DNA from 2 places in the Flavobacterium panici genome. Region 2 is predicted to be linked to the other one. Evidence: riboswitches for the same ligand, from Rfam matches in the RefSeq annotation. Region 2 holds a riboswitch; the other holds the start of a gene.
What was found. A riboswitch is a leader RNA that binds a small molecule or an ion and turns the genes downstream of it on or off. The one in region 2 is predicted to bind S-adenosylmethionine.
Positions count from the first base shown of each region.

Region 1: linked by a shared signal. The riboswitch ahead of NLJ00_RS07900 (alpha/beta fold hydrolase) and the one ahead of NLJ00_RS19890 (TlpA disulfide reductase family protein) in region 2 are both predicted to bind S-adenosylmethionine.

Region 1 covers NZ_CP100437.1:1,781,905-1,798,193, forward strand. Annotated here, with positions in the region: gene NLJ00_RS07880 (hypothetical protein) at 10-198, shown strand; gene NLJ00_RS07885 (O-acetylhomoserine aminocarboxypropyltransferase/cysteine synthase family protein) at 288-1,592, shown strand; gene NLJ00_RS07890 (homoserine dehydrogenase family protein) at 1,829-2,917, shown strand; gene NLJ00_RS07895 (hypothetical protein) at 3,463-3,663, shown strand; SAM riboswitch class I at 3,853-3,961, shown strand; gene NLJ00_RS07900 (alpha/beta fold hydrolase) at 4,040-5,023, shown strand; gene thrA (bifunctional aspartate kinase/homoserine dehydrogenase I) at 5,025-7,439, shown strand; gene NLJ00_RS07910 (OsmC family protein) at 7,648-8,079, shown strand; gene NLJ00_RS07915 (trans-sulfuration enzyme family protein) at 8,199-9,371, shown strand; gene NLJ00_RS07920 (RDD family protein) at 9,555-10,055, shown strand; gene NLJ00_RS07925 (RrF2 family transcriptional regulator) at 10,190-10,600, shown strand; gene NLJ00_RS07930 (sulfite exporter TauE/SafE family protein) at 10,721-11,503, opposite strand; gene NLJ00_RS07935 (sulfite exporter TauE/SafE family protein) at 11,803-12,690, shown strand; gene NLJ00_RS07940 (phosphoadenylyl-sulfate reductase) at 12,716-13,426, shown strand; gene cysD (sulfate adenylyltransferase subunit CysD) at 13,631-14,530, shown strand; gene NLJ00_RS07950 (sulfate adenylyltransferase subunit 1) at 14,678-15,922, shown strand; gene NLJ00_RS07955 (HEPN domain-containing protein) at 16,005-16,289, shown strand, end outside.
Region 2 covers NZ_CP100437.1:4,700,292-4,716,580, reverse strand. Annotated here, with positions in the region: gene NLJ00_RS19945 (sensor histidine kinase) at 1-587, shown strand, start outside; gene NLJ00_RS19940 (LytR/AlgR family response regulator transcription factor) at 568-1,335, shown strand; gene NLJ00_RS19935 (helix-turn-helix domain-containing protein) at 1,579-2,391, opposite strand; gene NLJ00_RS19930 (oxidoreductase) at 2,707-3,585, opposite strand; gene NLJ00_RS19925 (DoxX family protein) at 3,880-4,266, opposite strand; gene NLJ00_RS19920 (Crp/Fnr family transcriptional regulator) at 4,437-5,009, shown strand; gene NLJ00_RS19915 (YceI family protein) at 5,316-5,870, shown strand; gene NLJ00_RS19910 (tautomerase family protein) at 5,876-6,094, shown strand; gene NLJ00_RS19905 (SDR family NAD(P)-dependent oxidoreductase) at 6,099-6,833, shown strand; gene NLJ00_RS19900 (nuclear transport factor 2 family protein) at 6,907-7,284, shown strand; gene NLJ00_RS19895 (NAD(P)H-dependent flavin oxidoreductase) at 7,301-8,386, shown strand; SAM riboswitch class I at 8,697-8,797, shown strand; gene NLJ00_RS19890 (TlpA disulfide reductase family protein) at 9,078-10,067, shown strand; gene NLJ00_RS19885 (aminotransferase class V-fold PLP-dependent enzyme) at 10,267-11,736, shown strand; gene NLJ00_RS19880 (NADP-dependent oxidoreductase) at 12,073-13,032, shown strand; gene metN (methionine ABC transporter ATP-binding protein MetN) at 13,579-14,610, shown strand; gene NLJ00_RS19870 (methionine ABC transporter permease MetI) at 14,603-15,256, shown strand; gene metQ (methionine ABC transporter substrate-binding lipoprotein MetQ) at 15,300-16,112, shown strand; gene NLJ00_RS19860 (response regulator) at 16,252-16,289, opposite strand, start outside.

The sequences.
Region 1 (16,289 bases), 2.9 Mb from region 2:
TTTAAAATCATGAAAACACTAAATTCAATCGCCATAGAGTATTTATTGAGAAACGATTCTCAAACAAACAATAATAGATCAGAAGAGATCACAAAAGAAGTTGTCAGAATAAAATCGGAGCAAGATAGAAAAAGCCAAAAATCATTACTGTTTCAAATGTATGATCTTGAAATAGAAGGAGAACTTCCTTTTGCGTAAATCAATTGACAATTTCAATTTCAAAAATCAATTTCAAAGTCAAATACCACTTTATATAGTATTAACAATATTTAAAAAACTAAGAAATCATGAGTACACAAAAATTTGCAACAAACGCATTACATGCAGGACATGATGTAACTAAAAATTCTGGAACAAGAGCAGTGCCAATTTACCAAACATCATCATACGTATTTAATAACGCAGATCATGCAGCTAATTTATTTGGTCTTGCCGAAGCCGGTTTTATCTACACCAGATTAAATAATCCAACAAATGATGTTTTAGAACAACGATTAGCAGCTCTCGAAGGCGGAATTGGAGCTGTAGTTACAGCATCTGGAGCATCGGCAATTTCAACAACTTTTTTGACTTTGCTAAGAACCGGCGATCATATCGTAGCGTCAAATAGTTTATACGGCGGAACGTATAACTTATTAAGTGTAACATTACCGCGATTAGGAATTACAACCACTTTTGTAGATCCTTCAAAGCCTGAAAACTTCACAAAAGCAGCAAAAGAAAATACCAGAGCATTCTTTGTAGAATCACTGGGGAATCCAAAACTGGATGTATTAGATTTAAAAGGAATTTCGGCGGAAGCCAAAGCATTCAAAGTGCCATTTATAGTAGATAATACAGTTGCGACACCTTATTTATTAAACCCAATTAAATATGGTGCCGATATTGTAATTCACTCCTTAACAAAATATATTGCCGGAAACGGAACTTCATTAGGCGGCGCGATCATCGATGCCGGAACTTTTGACTGGTCTAACGGAAAATTCCCTGAATTTACAGAACCTTCTGCAGGATATCACGGATTAGTATATCACGAAGCTTTAGGAAATGCCGCCTTTATTGCAAAAGCAAGAATTGAAGGTTTACGTGATTTTGGAGCAGCTTTAAGTCCATTTAATGCTTTCCAGATTATTCAGGGACTAGAAACCTTACCAATCCGAATTAAAAAACACAGCGAAAATGCTTTGGTTCTGGCCGAATGGTTAGAAAAACAAGATGAGGTGGTTTGGGTAAATTACCCAGGTTTAAAATCAAGCAAATATTATGATTTAGCAAAACAATATCTTCCTGAAGGACAAAGCGGCGTGATCACTTTTGGACTAAAAGGAGGTTTTGATGCTGCTAAAAAAGTGGTAGACGAAACAAAATTGTTCTCACTTCTGGCTAATATTGGTGATACAAAATCGTTGATTATCCACCCGGCGAGTACTACGCATCAGCAATTGTCAGAAGAAGAGCAATTGGCGACAGGAGTTTCAAAAGATTTAGTCCGACTTTCAGTTGGAATAGAAGATGTAGAGGATTTAATTGCCGACTTACAATTGGTTTTTGAAAGCGTAACTCAGTCACAGTACAGTATTAATAAAAATTAGGTTTTTTTGTTTTTTGTTTGAAAAATTGCCTTTAGCAGCGTGAGTTCTGCTAGAGGTGATTTTTTATGAAAAAAGAAATCAAGATAAAAGTTTCACCATATAATAAGGTATATAAGTTCATTGTAGAGACGCACCAATTTATTGGAACGTCTAAAATTATAAACGTTGATAATTAAATGAACTTATATTACTTATATGGTTTACTAATTACAGATATGTTTTAAAAAATTAAAATTATGTCAAAGCTTAAAATAAATATTATCCTTTTCGGAATAGGAAATATAGGAAGTACATTAATCAATCAGATTATAGAAAGTCAGGAGTTTTTTCTGCAAAGTAAAAACGTCGATTTTCACTTTCCAATAATTACCAATTCTACCGTTGCCTTTTTCGAGAAAGAAGGTGTGGGATATGCGTGGGAAACCAATTTTAGAGAATTGGCTGTTCCTTTTAGAGTGCAGGATATTGTCGAATTTGCAAAAGAAAACGAGTTCGAAAATCTAATCGCTGTTGATGCAACCGCAAGTGATGAACTTATTGGTCATTATAATACGTTGATCGAAAACGGATTTAATATTGTTGCTGTCAATAAAAAAGCAAATACACTGCCCATTGATCTTTATAAACAATTGAGAGAAAATCTTAAAAAATATGACAAAGAGTTTTTGTATGAAACCTCAGTCGATACCGGTTTTCCTGTTTTGCAGACTTTAAGGGATTTGTATTTCTCAGGAGAAAAAATCACCAAAATTAGAGGCGTATTTTCAGATAATCTGAGTTATGTCTTTAATCGTTTTTCTGCCGAAGAAAACACATTTTCATCTATTTTAAAAGACGCAAGCCTTCTCGGATTAATGCGCTCTACTTTTAAAGAGGATTTATCCGGAAATGACACCGCAAGAAAACTGTTGATTTTAACCCGTGAAATAGGCAAAGAATTCGAATTTTCAGATATTAAAATCAATCCTCTTATTGGAGAAGAACATTTAGAGAAAAACGGAATCCTTAATAAAGATGCCATTGACCGATCGTTTAAGATTGCCAAAATAACCCAGAAAGACAATCATGTTTTAAGATATATAGGAGAATTTGATGTCGAGAAAAATACATTAGAAGTAAAATTAGTTTCAGAACCTATTACATCGGCCATTGGACAATTAAAAGGTTCCGACTCTATTTTTGAAATTTATACCCAATCTTATGCCAGTACACCCATTGTACTACAAAGTGCGTCGCCATGCAAACAGGCCATTTCAAGAGGTTTAATTACAGATATTTTAAAAGTAGCTGAAAAGATTAAAAATAAGGAAGCAGTCTGGCTATAAGTGGTTGTAATATTAGTAGTTCTTTGACAGATTGAAACTAAAAAGTAAAGTTATTTTTTGTAAGATTATACTTCGTTTGGTTCAAATTGTAATTTTGTAGGATGTTTTTTAACGATAAAAAGCTGTTTTTTAACGTTTTTTAAGAAAAAATAGGGTTTTATAACTTGGAATATTGAAAAAATATTCGCACATTTGTAAGACAAGTAAGAACTGTTAAAAACAGCTGATTAATTGTTAAAATAAATATAGCTTTTGAGATCTTAATCACATCTAAAAAAAGCTTTTTAAAGAAAAGTAAATGCAAGATTTTTTAAAAATAACTGTCAAATCGCAAATGAATAAGTCCCTACAGATGAACATGATGTTTAATGTCGCACGTATTTGTGTACACGTCTGTTGATACTAAAAGTATATATAAGTTCTATAAAAACTTAAACCCTTTTGGTATTAAAATCCAAAAGGGTTTTTTTATTCCGTTTGGCAAGCATAACAAAGAATTAAAGGAAATATAAAGATTAAAAAATAACTAACTTAAACTTAATAATATGAGCGCAATAACTTACTTAAGAAAAAAACTTACAGGGTACAGAAGTGCAAAAGCTGAAAGAAACAATCCGCCGCCTGTAAACGAATTAATCCATCCAAGTTTCGGTGTAACTGAAACAGATAAAAAAGCGGAGAAAAAAGCACCAAATTCATTATTGTTTTTGATGTACTCAAAAGAAAATGAAACCCTTTTCATCTAACTTGAAAAGCAGCCATAAAATAGGTTAAAACCTGCATGACTTTACTGGGCATAATGTTCGGTAATTTTGTGCGTACAAAAGTTTCTGATTGAATTATGTTTAAGAAATTGAGTAATCAGTTTCATTAAAATTTGTTAGTTTAAGAAATTAGTAGTTAATTTGCACCGTTAAGTTCAAAAACGTATTGAAATGTTATAAAGAAAGGAGGAGGGATTAGACCCGATGAATCCTTAGCAACCCTTCGTTAATTCGAAGAAGGTGCTGCATTCTACCACGTCCAAACGTGGAAAGATAACAACAAGAATTTTTCTAGTTTCAACTCTAGACTTTCTTTCTAATATTTCCACATACAAATCAATAATAAATAGATTTGAAATTGGAAAATATACCAAGTCCCATTATAATTCAAGATTTCATCACCGAAAGTGGTGCGCTGTATCCGTCGTTACCGTTAAGTTTTACACTTTCCGGGAAACCGCTGTATACTGCCCCAATTGTTTTGGTAAATCACGCCTTAACCGGAAACGCTCACGTTACCGGAGAAAACGGCTGGTGGAATGATTTAATAGGCGAAGCAAAAACTATCGATACCAATCAATATACAGTTTTGGCATTTAATGTTCCCGGAAACGGAAACGATTCGTTTATAATCGAAAATTATCAGGATTTTACAACCAGAGATATCGCTAAGCTTTTGATCAAAGGATTAAAAGCTTTAAGTATTGAACAGGTATTTGCCATCATCGGCGGTTCTGTTGGCGGTGGAATTGCCTGGGAGATCCTGGCTTTGGAACCCAACATTACTGAACATTTAATCCCAATTGCAACCGACTGGAAATCGACCGACTGGATGATTGCTAATTGTTTTCTGCAAGAACAAATTCTGAACAATTCTTCAAAACCAATTGAAGATGCCAGAATTCACGCCATGTTGTGTTATCGATCTCCGGAATCATTCAAAGAAAAATTCCAACGCACCATCAATCAGGATCTTTTGATTTTTAATATTGAAAGCTGGCTGGCACATCACGGAAAAAAACTACAGCAGCGCTATCAATTAGCATCATACAAATTGATGAATCAGCTGCTTAAAACTATAGATATTACCCGAAATAGTGAGGATTTCGAAACGTTAATATCCAAATCAAACGCTGCGATTCATATCGTGGCTATTAATTCAGATTTGTTTTTTACACCAAAAGAAAATCTGGAAACCTACAATGAATTAAAGAAATTTAAAAACAATGTTTTTTACAGCGAAATTGATTCCGTTCACGGACATGACGCTTTTTTAATCGAGTACAAACAATTAGATCATTTACTTGCCGATATTTTTAAGGCAGAAACAATAGCAAAATAAAATGAAAATATTAAAATTTGGTGGTAAATCATTATCAAACGGAGAAGGGCTTAACAAAGTAGTTTCAATCATTTCTGATAAAGTAAATCAAGGCGAAAAAATTGCCGTGGTTGTTTCTGCACGCGGAAATGCGACAGATGAATTAGAAGATATTTTAAGAATTGCTGCCAAAAACGGAAACTACAAACCGCTTTTAGAAAGCTTTAAAGCATACCAGACTTCAGATTATCCGAAAGTTGATTTATCTGAAGAATTTAATATTTTAGATAAATTATTCGAAGGAGTAAGCTTAATTGGCGATTATAGCAACAAAATCAAAGATCAGATTTTGTCTAAAGGCGAATTGCTTTCGGCTAAATTATTGACTTCAATTTTAGTAGAAAAAGGAATTCCTGCCAATTTCGTTGACACAAGAGAATTATTAAAAACCGATTCTAAATTTGGTGACGCTCAGCCTTTGGAACAACTTTCAAAGAAAAACGTTATCAACTATTTCAAACTTCATAACGGTGAAACAGTAAATATCGTTACAGGTTTCATTGGTTCAAACAACAACAACGACACGACAACTTTAGGAAGAAACGGAAGTAACTATACCGCTTCGTTAATCGCAAATTATCTGGATGCCGAAGAACTTCAAAACTTTACACACGTTGACGGAATTTACACAGCAAACCCGGATTTAGTTGCTGATGCTAAAAAAATCGAATATTTATCGTTTAATGAAGCAAACGAATTAGCGAATTTTGGAGCAACAATTCTGCACGCCAAAACGATAATTCCTTTATTAGAAAAAAATATTCCGCTTCGTATTTTAAACACATTCAATCACGAAAACCACGGAACATTAATCACTTCAAATTCTCAAAAAGAAGGAATTAAAACACTTTCTGTTTTAGAAAACGTTTCTCTTGTAAATCTTGAAGGACGCGGATTACTTGGAAAATCTGGCGTTGATGCCCGTATTTTTAAAGTAATGGGTGATCACAACATCAGTGTAAGTATCATTTCGCAAGGTTCTTCAGAAAGAGGAATCGGATTAGTTGTGGCAAAAGAAAAAGCAACATTGGCAATGGTGGAATTAGAAAAAGAGTTTGAAAACGACTTTTATTCTAAAGATGTAAACCAAATTACGGTTACGGATAATGTTTCGGTAATTTCGATTATTGGACAGGATTTAAGTACGTTCCACAAACCATACACTGCATTAATCAAAAATAAAATAGTTCCAATTTTGTTCAACAACACTGTTACGGGGAAAAACGTGAGTTTGGTTGTGAAGAAAGAAGAACTAAACAAAGCCTTAAATGTTATTCACGGAGAGATTTTTGGAGTTTCTAAAAAAATCAACATCGCGATTTTCGGTCACGGATTGGTGGGAGGAACGTTGATCAATCAAATTTTAGAATCGGCTTCTTCAATTGAAAAACGTAAAGATATTAAGCTGAATGTTTTCGCAATTGCGAATTCTAAAAAGCTTCTTTTAAATAAAAGTGGCGTAACTTCAAGCTGGAAAAATGACATTGAAACTAAAGGCGAACCGTATACAATCAAAGATATTATCGCTTATGCAAATGAGTATCATTTAGAGAACTTAATTGCGATTGATAATACGGCAAGTGCATCATTTGTAGAAAATTATGTTCCGCTTGTAGAAAGCAGTTTCGACTTGATTTCTTCAAATAAAGTGGCCAATACTTTGACGTATGGTTTTTATAAAGAACTGAGAAAAGCTTTGGCAGAAAACCAAAAGAATTATTTGTATGAAACCAATGTTGGCGCAGGTTTACCTTTAATTGATACGATTAAATTATTACATCTTTCTGGTGAAAATATCACAAAAATTAAAGGAGTTTTCTCAGGGACGTTGAGTTATTTATTCAATAATTTCTCTGCAAAAGATGTTCCGTTCAGCGAAATTCTGAAAGAAGCGATTGATAACGGATATACAGAACCAGACCCGCGTGAGGATTTATGCGGAAATGATGTGGGAAGAAAATTATTGATTTTGGCGAGAGAATTAGATTTACAAAATGAGTTTGAAGAAATCTCCATTCAAAACCTGATTCCGGAACATTTACGTGAAGGAAATGTTGCTGATTTCTTGACGAAATTAAAAGAATTCGATCCAATTTACGAGAAAATAAAAGCCGATCAAAAACCAAATCATGTATTAAGATACATTGGTGAATTGTCTGGTGATTTACAAAATGATAAAGGAAATCTAGAAGTAAAATTAGTTTCTGTTCCTTCAGACACTGCTCTTGGTGGTTTAAAAGGTTCTGATTCTTTCTTCGAAATTTACACAGAATCTTACGGAGATCGTCCAATTGTTATTCAGGGAGCTGGTGCAGGCTCTGCGGTAACGGCAAGAGGAGTTTTTGGAGATATTTTGAGATTATCTGATAAAGGGTAATTGATTTTAGAATTTAGATTGCAGATTTTAGAGTTTAGATTTAAGATTTGTTCTAATTGAGTTTAGTTTGTCATTTCGAGGAACGAGAAATCGCACACGAAACTCCACAACAAAATGCCCTCAATCTTTGTCGACAATCTGGTGCGATTTCTCGTTCCTCGAAATGACAAGATTGCGGAAAATTGAATTAAAAAAAAAGAAAAATAACATGAAAGTAACTTTGAACAGAGTAAATGACGCTTTTCATTTTAAACTTAAAAATGAACGCGGACATATAGTTGACGTTGACAGCAGAGCCGAATTCGGCGGAAGCGATTTAGGCGCAAGTCCGATGGAGTTGGTATTAATGGGCGTTGCAGGATGTAGTGCAATAGATATGATTTCGATTTTGAAAAAGCAGCGCCAGGAAATCACTTCTTTTAACGCTGAGGTTGATGGAACACGCGTACAGATTGATGAAGCTAAACCTTTTAAAGAAATCGATGTGGTTTTTTATTTAGAAGGCGATATCAATCCAGAAAAAGCACAGCGTGCCGCACAGCTTTCTTTTGAGAAATACTGCTCAGTTGCTAAAACTGTAGAACCAACAGCAACAATCAATTACAAAGTTGTTTTAAACAACATTCAATTAGAAAATTAGTCAATTTAAGAATTAGATAATTCTTTGGGCTAAGTATTAAATAATGAAAGACTATTTCGCGAAACTCTGTGATCACTTTGTGAAACTCTGCGAAATAAATCTTTTAAACACACAACATAATGAACGAACAAGAATTTGGTTTTGAAACTAAAGCCATACGTACACATTTAGAAAAAACACAATTTCAGGAACATTCAACTCCTTTGTATTTATCATCAAGTTTTATATTTGAAGATGCAGAGGATATGAGAGCTTCTTTTACAGAAGAAAAAGTCCGAAATATTTACTCTCGTTTCAGCAACCCAAATACAACAGAATTTGTAGACAAAGTTTGTGCAATGGAAGGTGCCGAAGCTGGTTATGCTTTTGCAACCGGAATGGCTGCAATATACTCTACTTTTGCTGCATTGTTAGACTCTGGAGATCATATTGTTTCTGCAGGAAGCGTTTTTGGATCAACTCATGCATTGTTCATGACGTATTTTCCAAAATGGAAAATTGAAACTTCTTATTTTGATATCAATAAACCGGAAACTATTGAAAGTTTCATCAAACCAAATACTAAAATTCTATACGCTGAAACACCAACAAATCCTGGTGTAGATGTAATTGATTTAGAATTGTTAGGTCAAATTGCGAAAAAGCATAATTTGATTTTAATAATTGACAACTGTTTTGCAACGCCATATATTCAACAGCCTATTAAATATGGTGCGCATTTGGTAGTTCATTCGGCAACAAAATTAATAGACGGACAAGGTCGTGTTTTAGGAGGAGTTGTAGTTGGAGAAGCGGAGTTAATTCGTAAAATATATTTGTTTTCAAGAAATACTGGGCCGGCAATGTCGCCATTTAATGCATGGGTTTTGTCAAAAAGTTTAGAGACTTTGGCAGTTCGTGTAGACAAGCATTGTGAAAATGCTTTAAAAGTGGCTGAATTTTTAGAAAGTCATCCAAATGTAAATAGTGTGAAATATCCGTTCTTGAAATCACATCCAAAATATGAAATTGCCAAAAAACAAATGCTTTTAGGCGGTAACATTATTGCGATTGAAATTAAAGGCGGTCTTGAAGCAGGTAGAAAATTTTTGGACAAAATTAAATTATGTTCTCTTTCGGCAAATATTGGTGACGTAAAAACGATTGTAACACATCCTGCCTCAACAACACACAGCAAATTATCTGAAGAAGATCAATTAGCTGTTGGAATCACACAAGGTTTGGTTCGTGTTTCTGTAGGTTTAGAAACAGTAGCAGATGTAATTGCTGATTTAAAGCAAGCGCTGGATTAAATAATTTTAGATTTCTGATTTTAGATATTAGATTTTCTAAACCGTATAATGACGATTTTTGACTGTAAATTTATTACTGTTAAAAATCGTCATTCTTTTTTGATGGTTATTTGGGTAAAAAATATATTTTTGTTTTCGTTATAATTTAAATCTATAATAATCAATTTAATAAACGACCAAACCATGAGTAACTCTACTTACATTCTTGATGAAAAATTATTGGCATCCGGCGGAAGCCGATTTGTAAACTATATTTTAGATATAGTTGTAATCCTTGCTTTAATTTTTATTATTTCTTTAATGATTGCTTTTTTAGGAAATTTTTTGGGCTGGAATGATCTTTTGTACTGGCTTGGTAATTTGAGTGATTTTGAAGGACAGTTAGTTTTTATTGTTATTTCTGTTTTTTATTATTCATTGTCAGAAGGTCTTTTTGGAAGATCACTTGGGAAATTTGTTACGGGAACTGTTGTGGTAGATGAAAATGGCGAAAAACCTTCTTTCGGAACGATTTTTAAGAGATCATTATGCCGACTAATTCCTTTTGAAGTTTTTTCTTTTTTAGGAAGCAGAGGCTGGCATGATTCAATTACTGATACTTATGTTGTCAATAAAAAAGATTTGGAGAAAGAAGTAAAACTATTCCACGAATTCAATTTAATAGGGAACACCGAACTAAATTGATAGAATAAGTAGAATATAAATCTCAATCTGTTATTTTTCTCATTTAAAAAGCCTATTTTTGTTGCAGAATAATATGAAGCTTGTAAATTTTAAAAATAATCTAAAATTTACAGTCTGAAATCTAAAATTTAAAGATGCTTTCAAAGAAAACAAAATACGGAATTAAAGCTTTAACCTATTTAGCCAGACGAGAAAATAACGAACCTGTACAAATAGCTGAAATTGCAAAAAGTGAACATATTTCGATAAAATTTCTGGAAAGTATTTTATTATTATTGAGGAATTCAGGATTTCTTGGAGCTAAAAAAGGTAAAGGCGGCGGATATTATTTAATAAAAGATCCAAAAGATATCAGTATGGCCAAAGTATACCGAATTCTTGAAGGGCCAATTGCATTGCTTCCGTGTGCAAGTCATAATTTCTACGAAAAATGTGATGACTGTGATGATGAATCTACCTGCGCAGCACGACGTTTAATGACAGAAGTAAGAGATAATACACTTAAAATATTAGAAAGCAATTCTCTGGCAGATATCGCTTTTTAAGTTTAAACCATATAAGTTATATAAGTTCATTTTAGTAGAGACGCACAGCAGTGCGTCTACATTTAAACGATGATAAATTAAATGAACTTATATAACTTATATGGTTTTAAAAAAAATATTTTAAAAAATCAATTTATATCCTGCCAGGAAAAGCATTACAGCGATAGCATTTCTAAGGAATAAATCCGGTACTTTTCCGCTTAAACTACTTCCTATGTAAATTCCGGGAAGAGATCCCAATAATAATTGTCCTAATAGCGCTAAATCTAAATTCCCCATAGAAGCGTGGCCAATTCCTGCAACTAAAGTCAACGGAACAGCATGGGCAATTTCAGTTCCTACCAAACGAGGAGTTGGCAAAAGCGGATAAAGGAAAAACAAAGTTACAGTTCCTAAAGCGCCGGCTCCAATTGAAGTTAAGGTTACAGTAGCTCCCAGTAAAACTCCAATTCCTACAGTAAGCATATTTTGAGTATGGCTTTCGCTGTGAAATTTATCTCCGGCATGTTTTTGAGAAAACTTTAAAATTCTGTTTTTAAATATAATAGCAATTGAGGTGAACAATAAAGCCCAGCCCAAACTGTATTTAATTACACGATTAATAGTTTCAATATCTGTTTTAATACTATTTAATATCCATAAAGTCACTAAGGCAGCAGGAACACTTCCTAATGTGAGCCAGCCGGTAATTTTCCAGTTTATATTTCCCTTTTTATTGTGTACAAATACACCGCCGGCTTTAGTAAAAGCGGCATAAAGCAAATCTGTTCCCACTGCGGTTGTTGGCGGAATATTAAAAAATAATAAAATTGGAGTCATTAAAGAACCGCCTCCAACGCCGGTCAATCCTACAATAAAACCTACTACTAAACCTGCAATTACAAGACCTATTTGAAAATCCATACAAAAAATTTGTCGCTAAAATAACGACATTTTTATAATTATCCTATGGAAATTGTAGAGATTAAGATATATTTATATAACCAAACATTTAAAAGGAATATATTGTTTAAATATGATGTTATAGCGCATTATTTGTGAAATTAATTCAATTATTTGTTTCAACGTGATCCAGAGTAAGTTAAAGGTTTAAAAAAACGAGAATATTTGTTTTGATTTTTAGAAATAAATAGTATTTTTGCAAAGTAATCTATTAACCCGATAGGGTAATAGGCTTTGAAAACAAATCGAATCATTTTAATATGGAAAGAGAACTGAAAATAAATACCGCCGATTCTTTTAAAGAAAAGCTATGGATTGGAATTCCTGTTGTTTTACTAGTAAGTTTATTAACTGTATTAATATACAATCATTACACTGAATTTTCGTGGAATGGATTTGTAGAAGGATTTAATGAAGAATTTTTAGTGTTTTTTGCCATTGGAGTTTTCGCTCAATTAGTTGACGGAACTTTAGGAATGGGCTACGGAGCAACTTCAACTTCATTTTTATTGGCTTATGGAGTTCCACCGGTTGTAAGCAGTACGGCAGTTCACGTATCTGAAATGTTTACAACAGGAGCGTCGGCACTTTCACATCATAGATTTGGAAACATCAATAAAAAATTGACAAAACATTTATTAATTCCAGGTGTTTTAGGTTCAATTACAGGAGCTTATTTATTGTCTGATGTTATTAATGGGGATGTTATTAAACCATTTATTGCGGTTTACATGATTATTTTAGCAGTTGTTATTATTAGAAAAGCATTGAAAAAAACAATTGTAAAGAAGAAAACGAAAAGATTAGGCGCTTTAGCTGTTTTTGGAGGTTTTATGGATTCGGTTGGCGGCGGAGGCTGGGGACCAATCGTAACTTCAACATTATTAGGAAGAGGAAGAAACCCGAGATACACAATTGGTTCTGTAAATGCAGCTGAGTTTGCGATTTCATTTGCAAGTGGTATTACTTTTATGCTTTTTGGAGGAATCCACGGCTGGCAGGTAATCATCGGATTAATTTTAGGAGGCGTTATTTCAGCACCATTAGCAGCATATTTGGTAAACAAAATCAAAAGAAAACCAATGATGGTTGCGGTTGGGATTCTAATTATATTATTGAGTTTAAAAACATTATCTAAATTATTGTAATTCTTTAGATACGGAGAAAGAGATTATGAGTGCGATTATTGTACAAGAATTATTAGAGGAAACAAAAGATTTTTCGCTGGATCAAACCTTAGTTTTTTTAGCAGAAAAATTTCCGGGGAAAGTAATTTTTTCCACTTCTTTTGGACAGGAAGATCAGGTGATTACAGATTTTATTGCAAAAAGTAATACTGATATTACCGTTTTTACTTTAGACACGGGAAGATTATTTCAGGAAACTTACGACGTTTTTCACAAAACATTAAAAAAGTATAAAAGACCTATTGAAGTTTATTTCCCAGAAGCTGCGGCGGTAGAAAATCTTCTAAAAGAAAAAGGGCCGAATAGCTTTTACGATTCGGTAGAAAACAGAAAAGAATGCTGTTTTATTCGAAAAGTAGTTCCGTTGAGAAAAGCTTTAGCAGGAAATTCAGTTTGGATTACAGGTTTAAGAGCCGAACAATCAGAAAATAGACAAGATTTGCATTTGTTTGAATACGACGGAAACTTCGAAATTATAAAATTCAATCCATTATTAAAATGGACTTTAGAAGAAGTTGAAACGTATCTGCAAGAAAACAATGTTCCTCAAAATGCTTTACACAAACAAGGTTTCGTAAGTATTGGCTGCGCGCCGTGTACAAGAGCAATTTTCCCAGGCGAAGATATCAGAGCCGGAAGATGGTGGTGGGAATCAAGCCATAAAGAGTGTGGTTTGCATAGCGCTAAGAAAGAGTAAGTCTAGATTTTTAGAGGCAAGAAGCAAGAGACAAGAAAATAGAGAATAGAATAAAGAATATAGATTTAAAGTTCCGAAGGAACGATCCATATTGTAGCGCCGGATTTTAATCCGGGGAAGAATAGAAAACAGAATAAATAGTGTAAAGTTTTAGAGTAACTTAAAACCTGAAACTTGAAACTAAAAAATATCAAACAAAAAACAATGAGTTCAGTATTAAAAACAAACGCTTTAGAGAGTGAAGCGATATACATTTTCAGAGAAGTAATTTCACAGTTTGACAAACCGGTTTTACTTTTCTCAGGAGGAAAAGATTCTATTACATTAGTGCGTTTGGCGCAAAAAGCATTTTTCCCTGCTAAGATTCCGTTTCCTCTGTTGCACGTTGATACGGGACACAATTTCCCTGAAACAATCGCTTTCAGAGATAAATTGGTAGAAGAATTAGGTTTGGAATTAATCGTTCGTAATGTTCAGGATGCTATTGATGAAGGAAAAGTGGTTGAAGAAACTGGTAAATATTCAAGCCGTAACAGCTTGCAGACAACAACACTTTTAGATGCAATTGAAGAATTTAAGTTTGATGCTTGTATTGGCGGTGCACGTCGTGATGAAGAAAAAGCAAGAGCTAAAGAACGTATTTTCTCAGTTCGTGATGATTTCGGACAATGGGACGAAAAAAATCAAAGACCTGAGTTGTTTGATATTTTGAATGGAAAAATTGAAAATGGACAAAACGTTCGTGTTTTCCCAATTTCAAACTGGACAGAATTAGATGTTTGGAGTTATATCGAAAAGGAACACATCGAGATTCCATCAATCTATTTTTCACATAAAAGAAAAGTTTTTTTGAGAGACGGTTTAATCTGGTCGCATTCTCCTTTTGTGTATCAGGAAGAAGACGAACAAATCGAAGAACGAATTGTTCGTTTCAGAACCGTTGGAGATATGAGTTGTACAGCAGCAGTTGAATCTTACGCAGCAACAATCGAAGAAGTTGTTGGCGAAATCAGAGAATCAACTATTTCTGAAAGAGGAGCCAGAATCGATGACAAACGTTCTGAAGCTGCAATGGAAAAGAGAAAACAACAAGGATACTTTTAATAATTGTTAATTATGAATTGTTAATTGTAAATGCAATTCAGAACGAAATTTTAAAAGTAAAAATCAAGAAAACAAAAAATATACAGACTTATAAGTTTCGAGAGAACATGAAACCTGAAACTTTAAACCTGAAAACAATATACAAGAATGGAAGTTTTAAAAATAGCAACAGCAGGAAGTGTAGATGACGGAAAAAGTACTTTGATCGGGAGATTATTGTACGATACAAAATCATTGACAACTGATAAAATAGAAGCAATCGAAAAAAGCAGTAAACAAAAAGGATACGATTACCTTGATTTTTCTTTGGCAACTGACGGTTTAGTAGCAGAAAGAGAACAGGGAATCACGATTGATGTTGCGCATATTTATTTTTCGACTGCAAAGAAAAGTTACATTATCGCCGATACTCCGGGTCACGTAGAATATACAAGAAACATGGTTACAGGAGCTTCAACTTCTCAGGTTTCAATTATTTTAATCGATGCCAGAAAAGGTGTTATTGAACAGACATATCGTCACTTTTTTATCAATAATTTATTGAGAGTAAAAGAAGTAATTGTTGCGATTAACAAAATGGATTTAGTTGATTATTCAGAAGAAGTTTTCAATAAAATTAAAGCCGATTTTCAGGCATTAAATGCAAAAAGTACTTTCAAGGAACAAAATGTAAGTTATATTCCGTTAAGTGCAATCAACGGCGGAAACGTGGTTGATAAATCTGAGAATATGCCTTGGTACGACGGACAAACTGTATTGGAACATTTAGAAGGATTACATGCTCATGATGTTTTTGAAACAGGAAAAGCACGTTTCCCGGTTCAGACTGTGATTCGTCCTAAAACTGAAGAATACCACGACTTTAGAGGTTACGCAGGAAAATTATACGGAAACTCAATCAAAGTTGGAGATGCCGTAACAGTTCTTCCTTCTTTAACAGAATCAAAAGTATCTAAAATTCACTTTTTCGATAAACAATTTGACGAAGCCGTTGCAGGTTCTTCAATCACAATCGAATTAGAAAATGATATCAATGTGACGAGAGGTGATATGATTGTAAAATCATCAGAACTTCCAAAAATTGAAAAAGAAATCACAACAACAGTTTGCTGGATGGACAGCAAAAAACTGGTTGCAGGAACAAAATACATTGTACAGCACAATACAAATTCGGTTTTAGCAAAAGTAGAAAGTATTAAAAATACAATTGCTACAGATTACTCAGGAACGACAGAAGCTTCACAACTAGCTATCAACGAAATTGGAGAAGTAACGATCAAATTAAGCAAACCGTTATATTTTGATTCATACAATGAAAACAAATCGAACGGAGCTTTCATCTTAATTGATACAGCAACAAACACAACAGCAGGAGTAGGATTCATTCGCTAGTTGATAGTTGATGGTTTTTGGTTGATAGATATTCTGCCAGCAAACCAACAACCAACAACTGACAACCAACAACTAAAGAGAAATGGAAAGTTTTAGAACAGAAATAGAAAATCCGGTAGTTCAAAGAGAGATTATCGAATTAGAAAAAAAGATTCATTTATTCCGTGGAGGAAAAATTGATGATGAGCGTTTTCGTAGTCTTCGTTTAGCGCGTGGAATTTACGGTCAGCGTCAGGAAGGCGTTCAGATGATTCGTATCAAATTGCCGTATGGAAAAGTTACCAGCGAGCAATTAGTGCGTATCACACAAGTTTCTGATGAATATTCTACAGGACGTTTGCACATTACGACACGTCAGGATATCCAG
Region 2 (16,289 bases):
AGCGTACCAAAGCCGTACATTTAGGGGCGCAGTACGAATTATTGAAACAACAGGTAAATCCGCATTTTTTGTTTAACAGTTTGAATACTTTAAAATCGATGGTCGATATGCAGGATCCGCAGAGTTCTGATTTTATCCTTAAATTATCTGATTTTTACCGATTTACTCTCGAAAGTAGAAAAATGGATTTGATTCCGTTAAAAGAAGAATTACAAATTTTAGATTCGTATGTATATCTGCTCAAAGCCCGTTTTGAAGATGGATTTGAAGTGATAAAAGAAATCGATGAAAAGCAATACGATTGTGCGATTCCTCCTTTTTCATTGCAATTATTGATCGAGAATTGTATCAAACACAATGTTGTTTCGCTTGATAAACCTTTGAAAATTAAATTATATACCGAAAATGATTTTCTGGTAATTGAAAATCCAATTCAGCTGAAACGAGGAACTTTGTCAACCGGAGTAGGACTGAACAATATCAATCAGCGTTTTCTGCATTTGGTTAACAAAGAAATTGAAATTGATAAAACCGAAACCCTTTTTAAAGTAAAAATACCACTGATTTATGACTATCGTAATAATTGAAGATGAAATAAAAACGGCCAAAGCACTTGGTCAGCTAATTTTGAGTATCAGACCCGATGCTCAAATTTTGTCGTATATTCAAAGTATTGACGGAGCTGTGAGTTATCTTTTAGAGAACGATCAGCCCGATTTGATTTTTATGGATATTCAGCTTGCGGATGGTTTGAGCTTTGAAATTTTCAAAAATGTAGAGGTTTTGTCACCCGTAATTTTCTGCACCGCTTTTGATGATTACGCCATCGACGCTTTCAAATCAAACGGAATCGATTATGTCTTAAAACCTTTTTCAAGAGAAAGTATTTCGCAAGCTATTAAAAAAGCAGGCGAACTGAAAAACTTCTTCCAAAGAAATAAAAAAATGATGCCCGATTTCGATTATCTTTTAACAAGAACGGGAGAAAATAAAGGCAAAAGCAGTTTTTTGGTTTTCAAAAACAATAAATACCAAACGATTCAAACAGAGAATATCGCTTTTTTCTACATTAAAAATGAAACACCAACAATAGTAACTTTTGATAAAACCGAATATCAAATTACACAATCTCTCGATGAAGTTCATAAGCTTTTATCAGCCATTCAGTTCTTCAGAATCAACAGACAATATTTGGTAAACTTTTCAGCGATAAGAGAAGCAGAACATTATTTCTCAAGAAAGCTGATTCTTAAACTTACCATTCCAACAGAAGAAAAATTATTGGTTGGGAAAGAGAAAGCAACGGCATTTTTAAGCTGGCTGGAGAATAGATAAGTTTACAGTCTCAGTTTTCAGTTGCGTTATTCAATCACAGTTTTATAGACACAGTTTGTCATTTCGAGGAACGAGAAATCGCACTAGATATTCCACACAGTAATTCTCCAATCTTTGGCGAGTTTCGCGTGCTATTTCTCGTTCCTCGAAATGACAAACTGCATAATCTGAATCCTGCAAACAGAGACTGCAAACAGAGACTGCAAACTGTAAACTGCGACTGAATACTGCGACTAAAAAAAACTAAACCTTAGAAGGCGGTAACCCAAACTGTTTCTTAAAAGCAAACGAAAAATGCGATAAATCCTCAAAACCTACTTCTAAATAAACTTCCGAAGGTGTTTTTCCTTTTTCTTTAATTTGATAATACGCTTCCTGTAATCTTTTCTGAATGAGCCAACGACTTGGGGAAAGATCAAAAATACGCTGGAAATCTCTTTTAAAAGTTGCCAGACTTCTTCCCGTTAAATAAGCAAAACGATCTAATTGAACATTAAAATGAAAATTCTTTTTCATAAATGCTTCCAAATCAATTTTTCCGGGTTCGTTAAAGTCGAATAAAATATCTTTTAATTCAGGATGGCATTGCAGTAAAATCGTAATGGCTTCATTTACTTTTAACGTCTGAAGATCTTCGGTAATAAGCTGGTCTTCGTTGATATACGGAATCAGCGAATTCATAAAGCTTTTCAATAACGGAACTTCTTTTAACTGCAAAACCATTTCAGTTTCCGGGCTTTTAATCAAACTTGTTTTTTGATTGTATTGTATCGAATAATCACGAAGTGCTTCCTGATTCAAATAAATAGAAATAGACTGAAAAGCGGTATTGGGATCAGGTTGTTTGATGAATTTTATGAGCTGATTTCTTCGGATAAATCTAAAATCGCCTGGGTTAAAAACATATTCTTTATTCCCGTTATTTAAAGTCAGAATTCCCGAAATCTGAAAACTCAAAACATGTTGTGCAGCAAATTGCTCGCCTTCACGATTTTGTGTGTAATAGCAGGAATACGCAATGGGCGAGGTTTTCTGATTTATTTTTGAATCGTTCATATCACAAATTTATAAAAATTAAAGTTGGGATTATTTTAAACACATAGAAACATAGATTATATTCTAAATAAAAGATGTTTGAAAAAATCTAGATTTTCACACATAGTTTTGTGTTTTAAACAAAAAACTTAAAATAATGTTTCCCGCAGATTTAGCAGATCAAGCAGATTTTTTTTTATTTAATCTGTGTAATCTGCAAAATCTGCGAGAGAGTATCAAACTATGTTTGTTCAAAACAAGTGAAACGCCTTTATAGACAAAGAAAAACTATGTTCCTATGTGTTTAAAAAATTATGCATTAACCATTGATAATGCTTATTTCTTACCAGTATACCATTTTCCCTGAGCTGAATCAAAAAAACTTCCAGAATCTTCATGATCTGTAGACAAACTTACATTCATCCATTTCTCCATTTCTTCCGTTCTGTTTTTATCAGCATTTTGTAAAATTCCAATTGCTTCACTTCCCAAAACAAGATGTACAGGCGGATTTGGATCTGAAGCCAGATCAACCATCACTTTAGCCGCTTTTTCAGGATCTCCAACCGGAACAAAATTTCCACCTTTAAAGAAATCGGTACGTTGTTTCACCATTTCATAGCCTTCAATATCTTCGGCATACGTCATCGATGCGCCTGCCCAATCCGTGCGGAATCCGCCTGGTTCAACGCTCGTAACCAAAATTCCAAGCGGAGCAACTTCTTTGGCCAAAGCCTCAGTAAATCCGCCTAAACCAAATTTCGCAGCCTGATACATTGTTAAACCCGGATTCCCAACACGTCCGCCAACAGAACTGATTTGTAAAATTCGGCCAGAACCTTGTTTACGCATAAAAGGCAGAACGGCACGTGTAATTTCAATTGGCGCGTATAAATTAGTTTCTAACTGACTTCTAACTTGTTCACTTGTATACGCTTCTGCAGCACCAATAATTCCGAATCCGGCGTTGTTAACCAATACGTCGATTCTTCCGAAATGCTCAACAGCTTTATTTACGGCCTCATGAACTTCATCATAATTGGTAACATCTAATTTTAAAGGCAGAATCTGATCCTGAAATTTTTCTTTTAAATCATTTAACTGATTAATGTCTCGTGCAGTTGCTGCTACTTTGTCTCCGCTTTCTAAAACTGCTTCAGTAAGATTACGTCCTAATCCTCGAGAGCTTCCTGTAATAAACCATATTTTGTTCATTGTAATTGTGTTTTTAAGTTCATTACAAATTTACGGCGGGAATGAAGGTTGTTATTTTGTTGAAAAGCTCAAATTTATTTGTTTTAAGGCTCAAGGGTGTTTTGCCGCGAAGACACAAAGGCGCTAAGTTTTATTTTTGCCACAGATTAAAAGGATTAATGGATTTTTTTATTTCACGCAGATTTTAAAATGATTTAAGCAGATGTGGGCAGATATTTTTTTAATAATCTGTCCAATCTGCTTAATCTGCATGAAATAAAAGTTAGTGCCTTTGTGTCTTTGTGGCAAAAAAAATTAACGTGCAGTATAAGTTACACTGTATAATCTTCTAAACATTATATAAGTAACACTTACCATAACAAAAGCAATAATTGCATCAATAGTTGCAGGAAAACCTAATACAACCAATTTTGAAAAGAAAGCGAAAATAATGTCAAAAAATACTCCCGCAAATACCCATTCTTTTAATCGTAATAATTTATTCGGAATTAATAATGTGATGACGCCTGAAACTTTCATTACACCAAGGATGTAAATAAAATGAGCCGGATAACCTAATAGTTGTGTAATTTCCCAAACCAATTTGTTGGTTGTAAGTTCAAAAAATCCGCTGGCACCAAACCATAAAGAAGTTAAAATAATTCCTGTCCAATAAATAATTTTTGTTGTTTTTGCATTCATGATTTTAAATTTTAAGTTGTTAAACAGGACAAATTTGCGGCAACGGCAATCGATTTCATATTCATATTTTGGTGAAACGGACAAATTCAAATCCGAAATAGACAATCAATAAGTTCATTTGATTTTATAACTTTACAAAAGATTTTCAAACCCAATAGTCACCATTTAAAATGGAAGCCAAAACACTTTTAAAAGAACATATCGCCAAAACAGTTTCGCTGACAGAGGAAGAGTTTGATTATTTCTTTTCGCATTTCAAATCCTTATCTTTTAAAAAAGGGCAAACGATTATCAGCGCAGGCGATAAAGTCGATTGTGAGTATTTTGTGATTTCGGGTTGTCTGAAAGCTTTTTATATAAATGATGAAATCAAAATGTACATTCTGCAGTTTGCGATGCCAACCTGGTGGACATCTGATTATAATGCACTTTACAACCAAACTCCCGCCGCTATAAATGTTGATTGCATTACAGATGCCGAAGTGCTTTGCCTTTCTAACACCGACCGTGAAAAACTCTGTGCCGAATTTCATCAGGTGGAACATTTCTTCCGTTGGAGAACGAACAAAGGATACATCGCTTCTCAAAAAAGACTTTTATCTTTTATGAATAATAATGTCAAAATTCGTTACGAAGAACTTTTGGCTTTATATCCTCAATTATACAATTTAGTTCCAAAGCATTTAATTGCGGCTTATTTAGGAGTTTCGAGAGAAACCCTTAGCCGACTTTATAATTCTTAGTTTTTGTAGCCCACGGATTTTACGGGTTATTTTTTTGTTTTGCGTAGATTTTGTTTCTCGCAGATTTTTTATCGCTATAAAAATATTGCCTGTGGTTTCAACCACAGGGATCTTGATTATGGCAATACTTTGCGTTCCAGCGGTTGAAACCGCTGGCTATATTTTAAATTCGATATCAATATAAAAACCTTTGTCTCTTTGTCCCTTTGCACCTTTGAACCTCCAAAATAAGAATGTGATCTACATCACGTAACCGATTTCCATAGTCGCCGTTCCTTTGTACTGTACTTTTAAATACAACAAAAAATGGAAACAATAAATTTTGAAATCGTAAGCTCAAACAGCAGCGTAGAATGGACTGGTAGAAAGGTTACTGGTGCACATAATGGTACAATTGGTATCAAAAATGGTAATTTCATCTTTAATGATGGAAAAATAAAAGGAGGAAATGTTGTTATCGACACCACTTCTATTAAAATTCTGGATGTAACAGATCCGGCAACGAACACTCAATTTGCAGGACACCTTGCATCTGATGATTTTTTCTCAATCGAAAAATTCCCAACAGCGACATTAGATATTTTAAACGTAAAAGAAATATCAAGCACAACGTATCATCTTGAAGGAAACCTGACTATAAAAGATATTACACATCTTGTTGGGTTTGAAGCACAAGTAAACAATGACAACAATACCCTTTCACTTGGAGGTAAATTAATAATCGATCGTACCAAATACGATATCAAATTCCGTTCAGGAAATTTCTTCAAAGATTTGGGAGACACATTAATTTACAACGACTTTGAGCTAGATTTTAATATCACTGCCGAAGCTGTTTTTACAGGACAATCTAAAAACTAATTATCATGCCTTACGTAAAAATCGAATTGACCCGCGAAGGAGTAACACGCGGGCAAAAACAAGAATTAATCAGCGGCATTACCAACCTGATTACAGAAGTATTAAATAAAGATCCGCATTTAACTCACGTTGTGATTCAGGAAATTGAATTAGACGATTGGGGTTACGCAGGAGAACAAGTATCAGTATTAAGAGAAAAAGGCATTACAGCCGATAAAAAATAACATCATGAAAAAACAAACAATAATCGTTACCGGAGCAGCTTCTGGTATTGGAAAAGGAATCGCCAAATATTTTTTAGACAGAGGCGATAATGTGGTTATAAACTCCGTTACAGCATCTTCATTAGAAAAAACTTTCGATGAATTTGGTGCAGGCGAAAATCTGGCGATGTTTGCCGGAGATGTAAGCGATAAAAAAACAGGAGAACAATTGGTTAAAATTGCTTTAGAAAAATTTGGTTCTGTAGATGTATTGGTTAACAATGCAGGAATCTTTGCCAGCAAACCATTTTTAGAAGTGGATGAAGCATATTTAGATACATTTTTGAAAACCAATCTAAAAGGAACTTATTTCACTACACAATCTGTGCTTCCGCAAATGCTGAAACAACAAGGCGGGGTTGTAATCAATATCGGAACTCCTCTTGTAAATCATGGTTTAGGCGGATGGCCTGCTTCGGCTCCAATTGCAAGTAAAGGAGCAATTCATGCCTTAACGATTCAGTTAGCGGCAGAATTCGGGAAACAAAACATTCGTTTCAATACCGTTGCGCCGGGTGTAATTCGTACGCCAATGCACGGAGATAACGCAGATCAAAGTGCTGGTTTGCATTTATTAAACAGAGTAGGTGAGATCGACGATGTTTCTGAAATGGTCTACACAGTTGCTAAAAGCAATTTTATTACCGGATCAATCATAAATGTTGATGGCGGAAAAGGTGCAGGACACAATTTAAATTAAGGTGAAAACTATATTATTAACTGCTTTTATGCTCTGGAGTTTTCAGGGCATAAAAGCTCAAAATACTAGTAAAATGGAAAATCAAATAGAAATTCAGGCTATTACCGATGCAATAGAAAACTTTTATTTTAAAGGCATTTATGAAGGTGATGAATTATTGCTTGGCAGTATTTTTCAACCCGGGACATTACTTTTCGGAGATATAAAAGGACAGCCATATTTCAAAACCGTTGATTTGTATTTAGACGGCGTTAAAAACAGACAAAGTCCAAAGGATTCAGGCAAACCTTTTAAAGGTGAAATTCTGCATATAAGTGTTGTAAATTCTATCTCTGTAGCGGAATTAAATGTTAAAATGTACGACTTTAATTATAGGGATTTTTTATCTTTCCATAAGATTAATGGCAAATGGCTTATCGTCAATAAAATGTTGACTGATACCAATAAATAACTAAAATTTTGAAGCTATGTGGTACAATACAAAAGCTAAGGAACTGTTAGGAATTGACTATCCAATTTTGCAAGGCCCTTTTGGGGGTAATTTATCAACGGTAGAATTAACAGCGACGGTTTCAAATCTTGGCGGATTAGGCGGTTACGGCGCATACACTTTAAGTCCACAGGAAATTTACGAAGTTGATAAACAAATAAAAGCAGCCACAGATAAGCCATATAACATTAATCTTTGGGTTTCCGATCATGACATTCCGGATGGTGGTTTAACCGATGAGCAATTTGAAAAAACAAAAGCACTTTTTAAACCCTATTATGACGAAGTTGGAATTCCGTTACCGGAAAAACCAGCGCCGTTTCAATCGAGATTCGAAAACCAATTGCAAGTTATTTTAGATGTTAAACCGAAGGTTTTCAGTTTTATGTTTGGTGTTCCTTCAGATGATGTTTTAGAACAATTGCGAAAATTAGGAATTGTTACTGTTGGTGTAGCTACAACTCTTGATGAAGCTATTTTTCTGGAAAGTAAAGGAGTTGATATGATTATTGCTTCGGGTTTTGAAGCGGGCGGACACCGACCTTCTTTTTTAACCAACGCCGAGGCATCTGTAACCGGAACTTTTGTTTTACTGCAATTAATTCGAGAAAAAATAAAAACGCCAATCATTGCAGCGGGAGGAATTGCCGACGGAAAAGGAGTTGCCGCAGCCTTAACATTAGGCGCAAGCGCAGCCCAAATAGGAACCGCTTTTTTAGCTGTAGATGAATCGAATGCATTGCCAATTCACAGAGAAATGTTATTTTCTGATGCGGCAAAATATACAACGCTTTCACGCGCATACACGGGAAGATTAGGTCGAGGCATTACAAGCCGAATTGCAAAAGATATAATTGGAAAAGAATCGAATATTCTGCCTTTTCCATTACAGACTACTTTTATTTCTCCATTGAGAAAAGCTGCACTCGACCAGCAAAAATGGGATATGATATTATTTTGGGGAGGACAAATTTCGCCAATCTTAAAACATACCAAAGCAAAAGAATTGATGCATTCTTTGATTGAAGAAACTACGGCGTATTTTGATGGATTAAAGTCATAGTTCCTCGGAATGACAAGCGGTACGGTAATTTCTGTTTCAATACAAACTCATTTCAAAAAACGGAATGAGTTTTTTTATGATTTTTCTACAGTAAAAAACAGAATTAGTCAATTTTATTCTATCAAACGTATGAATTTCCATTATAAAACAAGGAATTATTAAAAATTATACCCTGATTTAATTGTTTGAAAATCAATTATTTGTATTTTGTATAAAATGTTTTTCAATTAAAATTCAAAAAAAATAAATTTAAATACTACTAATTCGGTAGAATTAATATATATTTGTATCACAGAAAAATTCTGAATGATACTTATCCAGAAAGACTGAGGGAGTAGGCCCTATGAAGTCTTAGCAACCTGTTACCAAATAAGGTGCTAAATCCTTCCCGTCTTGCGGGACAGATAAGAAAGATTGTCGCAAATCTGAATAAGATCATCATTGTTGAAATTATTTATTTTTTAAAATGAAAACCAAACTACATTTTTTACACGACAGTGACGAACTTTTGAATTCAATCTTCGAAGAATATAGTCTTGCTGGTTTCCGAATGCGAAAGCATTAAATTCTCTCTCATTTCTTTTTAAAAATCATTTGCTAAAAGCCTTTATAAATTGGCTTAAAGGAATTCTTTTGTCCCAATATTAAAACGATAATAAAAATCATATCATCACCTTAAAATCAAAATAAAATGAAAAAAATACTATTATGTTTTGCCTTATTTCTTGGAGTTGCACAAACTCAGGCACAAGAAAATAATTTACAATTAAAAGGAACTGTTGTCGATACAGTAGCTCAATATGTGTATTTGCAAAAATTCCACAATAAAATGTTTACCACAATTGATTCGGTAAAAGTAAAAGACGGAAGTTTTAGTTTCAAGACTAAAGTTAAAACACCAGAATTATACGGTTTAAGCGTAAACACACAAGATTCTCCATTGTATATTTTCCTTGAAAAAACGCCTATTACAGTAAAATTAAGCCCAAAGAAATATTATACAAGCTCTGTAGTTGAAGGTTCTGAATCTCAGAATTTATTCGATGCCTATAAAAAATCAAAAGATGTAGAAATCAGTAAATTCATTACAGAAAATCCTAAATCTATTGTTTCGGCTTATGTTTTATACAGAAACTGGTCGTATAGATTAACGCCAGAACAAATTACTCAAAACATTGCTTTGCTTGATAAAAGCCTGCAAAGTACCACTTACGTGAAAGAACTAAAAGAACTGGTTACTGTTTTAGACGGATTAGCTGTTGGTAAAAAAGCCCCAGATTTTACTGCTAATGATCCGCAAGGTAAACCAGTTCGTCTTTCAGAAAACTTAAATGGATATACTTTAGTTGATTTTTGGGCGTCATGGTGCGGGCCTTGCCGTAGAGAAAATCCAAATATCGTGGCGGCTTACAAAGAATATCACGACAAAGGATTTAACATCGTAGGTGTTTCTTTAGATAAAAAGAAAGAAAACTGGATTAAAGGAATTCAGGATGATAATTTGACATGGACTCATGTTTCTGATTTACTTTTTTGGAACAGTGCCATTGCTAAATTATATGGTGTAAGAGCGATTCCCGGAAATTATTTAGTGGATTCAAAAGGAATAATCGTTGCGAAAAACCTTCACGGAGAAGAATTACAGACTACACTTAAATCACTTTTAGGACAGGCAAATTAATTTTTTTAAACACATAGAAACATAGATTATATTCTAAATAAGAGATTTAAAAAAATCTAGATTTTCACACATAGTCCCGATAGCTATCGGGATTAGTTAAAACAAGTGAAACGCCTTTTACCACAAAGAAAAACTATGTTCCTATGTGTTTTAAAAAAACAATCAATAATAAATTTAGTTAATTAAAATGATAAAGGAAATGAATGCTATTGAGACAACAGAACCAATCGAGTTGGAGTGTTACTTCTCTAAATTTAGAGAAAATACAATAGGAGTAGATCACCGCTTTAAATCCGTTTACGGAAAGCAGAACCTGCTTTATGCAGATTGGGTTGCCAGCGGAAGATTATACGCTCCAATTGAGGATATTATGCTCCATAAAATTGGTCCAATGATTGCCAATACGCATTCACTTTCTAGTCAGACAGGAAAGACTTCAACGCACGCTTATCAATATGCGAGAGATATAATTAAGAAATCAGTAAACGCAAATGCTTCTGATGTTTTGGTGACTACAGGAACCGGAATGACGGCAGCTTTATCAAAATTACACCGCATTATGCGCTTGCGAAAAGAGTATGAAAATGATAAACCAGTTGTTTTTATAACGCATATGGAACATCATTCGAATCAGGTTTCGTGGTATGAAACCAACGCCGATGTTGTGATTTTACCTCCAGATGAAAATAATTTAGTCGACCCCAAAATTCTTTCGGAAGAAATTAAAAAATATGCTCACAGAAGCTTAAAAATAGGTTCTTTTACGGCTTGTTCCAACGTTACAGGAATTATAACGCCTTATCACGAATTGGCCAAAATCATGCATCAAAACGGCGGACTTTGTTTTGTTGATTTTGCAGCTTCGGCACCGTATGTCAAAATCGATATGCACCCAAAAGATCCGGAACAACAATTAGATGCTATTTTCTTTTCTCCGCATAAATTCTTAGGCGGACCAGGAACTTGCGGCGTTTTGGTTTTTAATGAAAAATTATACAAATCTGAATTTCCGGATAATCCGGGCGGCGGAAATGTAAAATGGACCAATCCTTTAGGAAGGTATTGTTATAGCGAGGTCATAGAAGTTAGAGAAGATGGCGGGACACCAGGCTTTCTACAAGTAATAAGAGCTGCTTTAGCTTTAGAATTAAAAGAAAAAATGGGGGTTTCAAACATCAAAAACAGAGAAAAAGAACTACTTGTTCTTTGTTTTTCAAGACTCCAAAAAATAAAAGGTTTGTCAATTTTAGGAGATTTAAAAACAGAAAGAATCGGCTGTGTTTCTTTTATAATCGAAGATATTCACTATAATTTAATTGTAAGGCTTTTAAATGACCGTTTCGGAATTCAGGTTCGCGGAGGCTGGTCATGTGCAAGTACTTATGCGCATTATTTATTCAATATAAACGAAAAGAAATCAGCACAAATTACAAACGAACTTTTAGAGAAAAATCAAACTAATAAACCCGGCTGGGTACGTTTGTCGCTGCATCCGATTATGACAAATGATGAGCTTAATTTTATTTGCGATGCGATTGAACAAGTATCTTTACATTATAAAAAATGGAAGAAAGATTACGAATATAATTCAGTAACAAATGAATTTGAAAATCCTGAAATTAAAGAAACTATAGCTGAAGAAGTAAATGAATGGTTTAAGCTGGATTAAATTTTTAAACACATAGAAACATAGATTTTTTTAGTTTTTATAAAAGTTGATAAAAAGAAACTAGTTTCTAACACATAGTTATGTTGTTTAAACAAAGGAAATTTAAAAAGCATGTTTATCATTCCGAGGAACGAGGAATCGCATGCGTAAGTCGCCAAAGATTGGCGACATACTTTATAGAGTTTCTAGTGCGATTCCTCGTTCCTCGGAATGACAAACATTGATTAACTATGTTTGTTTAAAACAAGTGAAACGCCTTTTACCACAAAGAAAAACTATGTTTCTATGTGTTTAAAAAATTAAACAGCTATACTTTTGTATAATAAAGCAATAAAAATGAAAGCAATTGTATTACAGGAAAACCAGGAATTTCAATTAGAAAATGTAGAAATTCCGCAGCCCGAAGAACATCAGATTCAAGTAAACATTAAAGCTTCAGGTTTTAATCCGATTGATTATCAAATGACGGAAGACGGATCTGAAAGAAAGCTTTTGCACTCTCCAATTCTGGGTCGAGAGTTTTCAGGGATCGTATCTGCAATTGGTAAAAGCGTAACTGATTTTAAAATTGGCGATGCTGTTTTCTGCGGATCAGGAAGTATGGGTTCTAACGGAACTTACGCAGAATATATTTGCGTTCCCGAAGCAATTGCAGTGCATAAACCTGCGAATATTTCTTTTGAAGAAGCTGCTGCAATTCCATCAGCAGGATTAACATCTTTGCAAGCCTTTAAACGTATAAATGCCAGCTTTTCTGATTCCATATTAATTACAGGCGCTGCGGGCGGAGTTGGGAATATGTTTGTGAAACTGCTTCTGGCAAATGGCTTTCAAAATTTTGTAGTTACAGCCGGAAATGAAAGTAGTATTAACGCATTAATTGACCTTGGTGTAAAACCAAAACAAATCATCAATTATAAAAAAGAAGAAATATACGAAGCTGCTCTTTCCTTAAACGGAAATAAAAAATTTGATATTGCAGTTGATTTGGTTGGAAACAACGTGGCAGAAATTGCTGCAAAACTTTTAAAAACCAATGGAACTTATGTTGATGTAACCAATTTTTCTACTCCGGAATCGCGAGGAATTCTTTTTAGTAAAGGGGCCTCAATTTTAAACATCTCCAATTATGCCTACGGACTTGAAAAACGTTACGATTATTATAAAAACGGATTGAATGAGCTAAGGTTACTTTTGGATCGAGAAAAAATTACGCCACCTGCTATTTTAGTAGTCGGAGAATTAGAAACGCCCATAGAATACTTCGTGAGAATAAAACGGAAGGAAAAAAGTTAATCATGAAAATTTAGATTTTTTTTCACGCAGATTCTGCTGATGTTTAACCGCAAAGTTTTTTGCCTCCCGCAGATTCTACAGATTTGGCAGATTGATTAATTTTTTTTGCAATAAATTCAGAAAAATAATCTGCTCAAATCTGCCAAATCTGCGTGAAAAAATCTTTTTAGTCCTTTTAATCTGTGGCAAGACTGGCGGTAATCTGTACGGAGTTTCTAGTGCGATTCCTCGTTCCTCGGAATGACAAATTGGTCGTTAACACCAAGCAGAGAAGCTTTAAATCAAAGCAATCGTTATAGTAATCTACTATTTTGATAGGTTAATAAAAGTTTTAATGGTTTTTATACTAAAATTAAAATTATCTGTTTAAATTTGCAGCAACAATGAGAAATAATAGCCAGAAAATGAATAATTATTATAGCTGCAGCATGATGTGCTGGGATGCTTTATGATTGTTTGGCTTATATATAAATGATATTATTTATTTCAAAAAGCCTTTCAAATAATTATGAAAGGCTTTTTTGTTTTTAAACCTGAATTGAACAAATGATTGAATTAAAAAACGTTACCAAAACTTTTCATCAAAAGGACAGAATCGTTTCTGCTTTAGATGATGTCTCGCTAAAGGTGCCGCCCGGGAAAATTTTTGGTGTTATTGGAACTTCCGGAGCTGGAAAAAGTACACTAATTCGTTGTGTAAACCTTTTAGAAAGACCAACTTCTGGAGAAATTATTGTAGATGGAAAAGCTTTGATGCAATTATCAAATGCTGAATTGGCTACAGAAAGAAGACAAATAGGGATGATTTTTCAGCACTTTAACCTGCTTTCTTCGAGAACTGTTTTTGATAATGTTGCTTTCCCGCTTGAATTGGTGGGAACTCCAAAAGCAGCAATTAAAACCCGTGTTTTAGAATTATTGCAATTAGTTGGTTTAGCTGAAAAAGCAAATGATTATCCGGCAAGCCTTTCCGGCGGACAGAAACAAAGAGTTGCGATTGCGAGAACTTTGGCAAATAATCCAAAAGTTTTATTGTGTGACGAAGCTACAAGTGCATTAGATCCGGCAACCACACGTTCAATCCTGAATTTATTGAAAGACATTAACCGTCGTTTAAATATTACCGTTTTATTGATTACGCACCAAATGGAAGTTGTAAAATCTATTTGTGATGAAGTTGCGGTAATCAGCCACGGAAAATTAATTGAGCAGGGAAGTGTAGGCGAAATTTTTGCTGATCCAAAACATGAATTAACAAAAGAGTTTATTGCTTCTTCACTTCATTTGGAAATTCCAGACGTTTATCAGGAGAAATTACAAAAGGCAGATAACGGAAGCTTAAATCCGTTATTAAAGCTTGAAATGACCGGAAAATCGGTAAATGAACCTGTAATTTCAGAAGTTTCAAGATTATTTGATACCAACTTCAAAATTGTAAGCGCCCAAATGGATCAGGCCGGAGATGTAAACTTTGGTGTTATGCTGATCGAATTATCAGGGAAACGTGAGAACTACGACGCTGCCATTCAATATTTTATTTCAAAACACATTAAAACAGAAATCATAGGTTATGTCTGATTCTATTATCGCTTTATTATTAAATGGAACCTGGGAAACTATTGTTATGACTTTTGTGTCTGGCTTTTTTGGTTTCCTAATCGGACTTCCAACGGGAGTTTTACTTTTCCTTACCAGAAAAAATCAAATACTGGATCGGCCGGTTTTAAACAGAACTTTATCGGTTATTGTAAACGTTTTTCGTTCCATTCCGTTCATTATTTTAATCGTTTGGATGATTCCGTTTACACGTGCTATTGTTGGAACTTCTATTGGAGTAAGTGCTGCTTTAGTTCCGTTAAGTATTGGCGCGGCACCGTTTATCGCCCGTTTGGTTGAAAACAGTTTATTAGGTCTGCCATCGGGATTAATTGAAGCTGCAAGAGCTTTAGGAGCAACGCCTTTACAGATTGTATATAAAGTATTACTTCCAGAAGCTTTACCATCATTAATAAACGCAGCATCGATTACTTTAATCACTCTTGTAGGTTATTCTGCTATGGGTGGAGCAGTTGGAGCAGGCGGTTTAGGACAAGTTGGTTATCAATACGGATATATTGGTTATGATGCCATAACGATGAATTCGGTTTTGGCATTATTGGTGATTTTGGTTTTCCTTATTCAGTTTATTGGAGACAGATTATCAAAACATTTTGACCACAGATAAGTATCAATTAAAATTAGGAATTAAAATTAAAAATAGAATTGTCATGAAAATAAATTTCTTGAAAACAGCCGGAATTTTAGCTTTATCATTGGTTTTAGCTAATTGCGGAAAAAGTAAAAACAACGATCCGCATTTTATAAAAGTTGGTGTAGCTTCCGGGCCAGAATTAAAAGTTGCAGAAGCGGCTAAAAAAGTTGCAAAAGAAAAATTCGGACTTGAGGTTGAATTGGTTTCTTTCAACGATTATGTAATTCCAAACGAAGCTTTAAGTCAGGGTGATATTGATGCAAATGCTTTTCAGCATAAACCTTATTTAGATGAGCAGTCTAAACAGCGTGGTTATAAATTGGCCATTATCGGAAATACATTTGTTTATCCGATTGCGGCTTATTCTAAAAAAATAAAAAACCTTTCTGAATTGAAAAATGAAAGCACAATTATTATCCCAAATGATCCAACAAACGGCGGACGTTCGTTATTGCTTTTACAGAAAAACAGTTTATTAAAATTGAAAGATGGCGTTGGTTTATTACCTAAAGTAACAGATATAGTAAGTAATCCTAAAAACTTAAAAATATTAGAGTTAGAAGCGCCTCAATTGCCTCGTGCTTTAGACGACGCTAATGTTTCGATTGCAATTATCAACAACACTTTTGCTTCTGCAGCAGGATTGGTCCCGTCTCGTGATGCCTTGTTTGTTGAAGATAAAGATTCTCCTTATGTAAATCTGGTGGTAAGTCGTGAAGACAATAAAAACGAAGAGAAAGTAAAACAGTTTTTACAGGCTTTTCAATCTCCGGAGGTTGAAGCTGCAGCGGAACGTGAGTTTAAAGGCGGCGCTGTGAAAGGATGGTAATAATAATTGTTAGTTGTGAGTTGTTAATTGAACTTTGACAACTAATTATTTGATATAAAAAAGGCAGATGAAATTGTTTCATCTGCCTTTTTTATTTTATTGTGTTTTTGTTTGTGGCTTCAAATCTTTCTTTTGAAGCTTATATAAGCCCCAATTGTCTCGCTTTATTAATAAGCT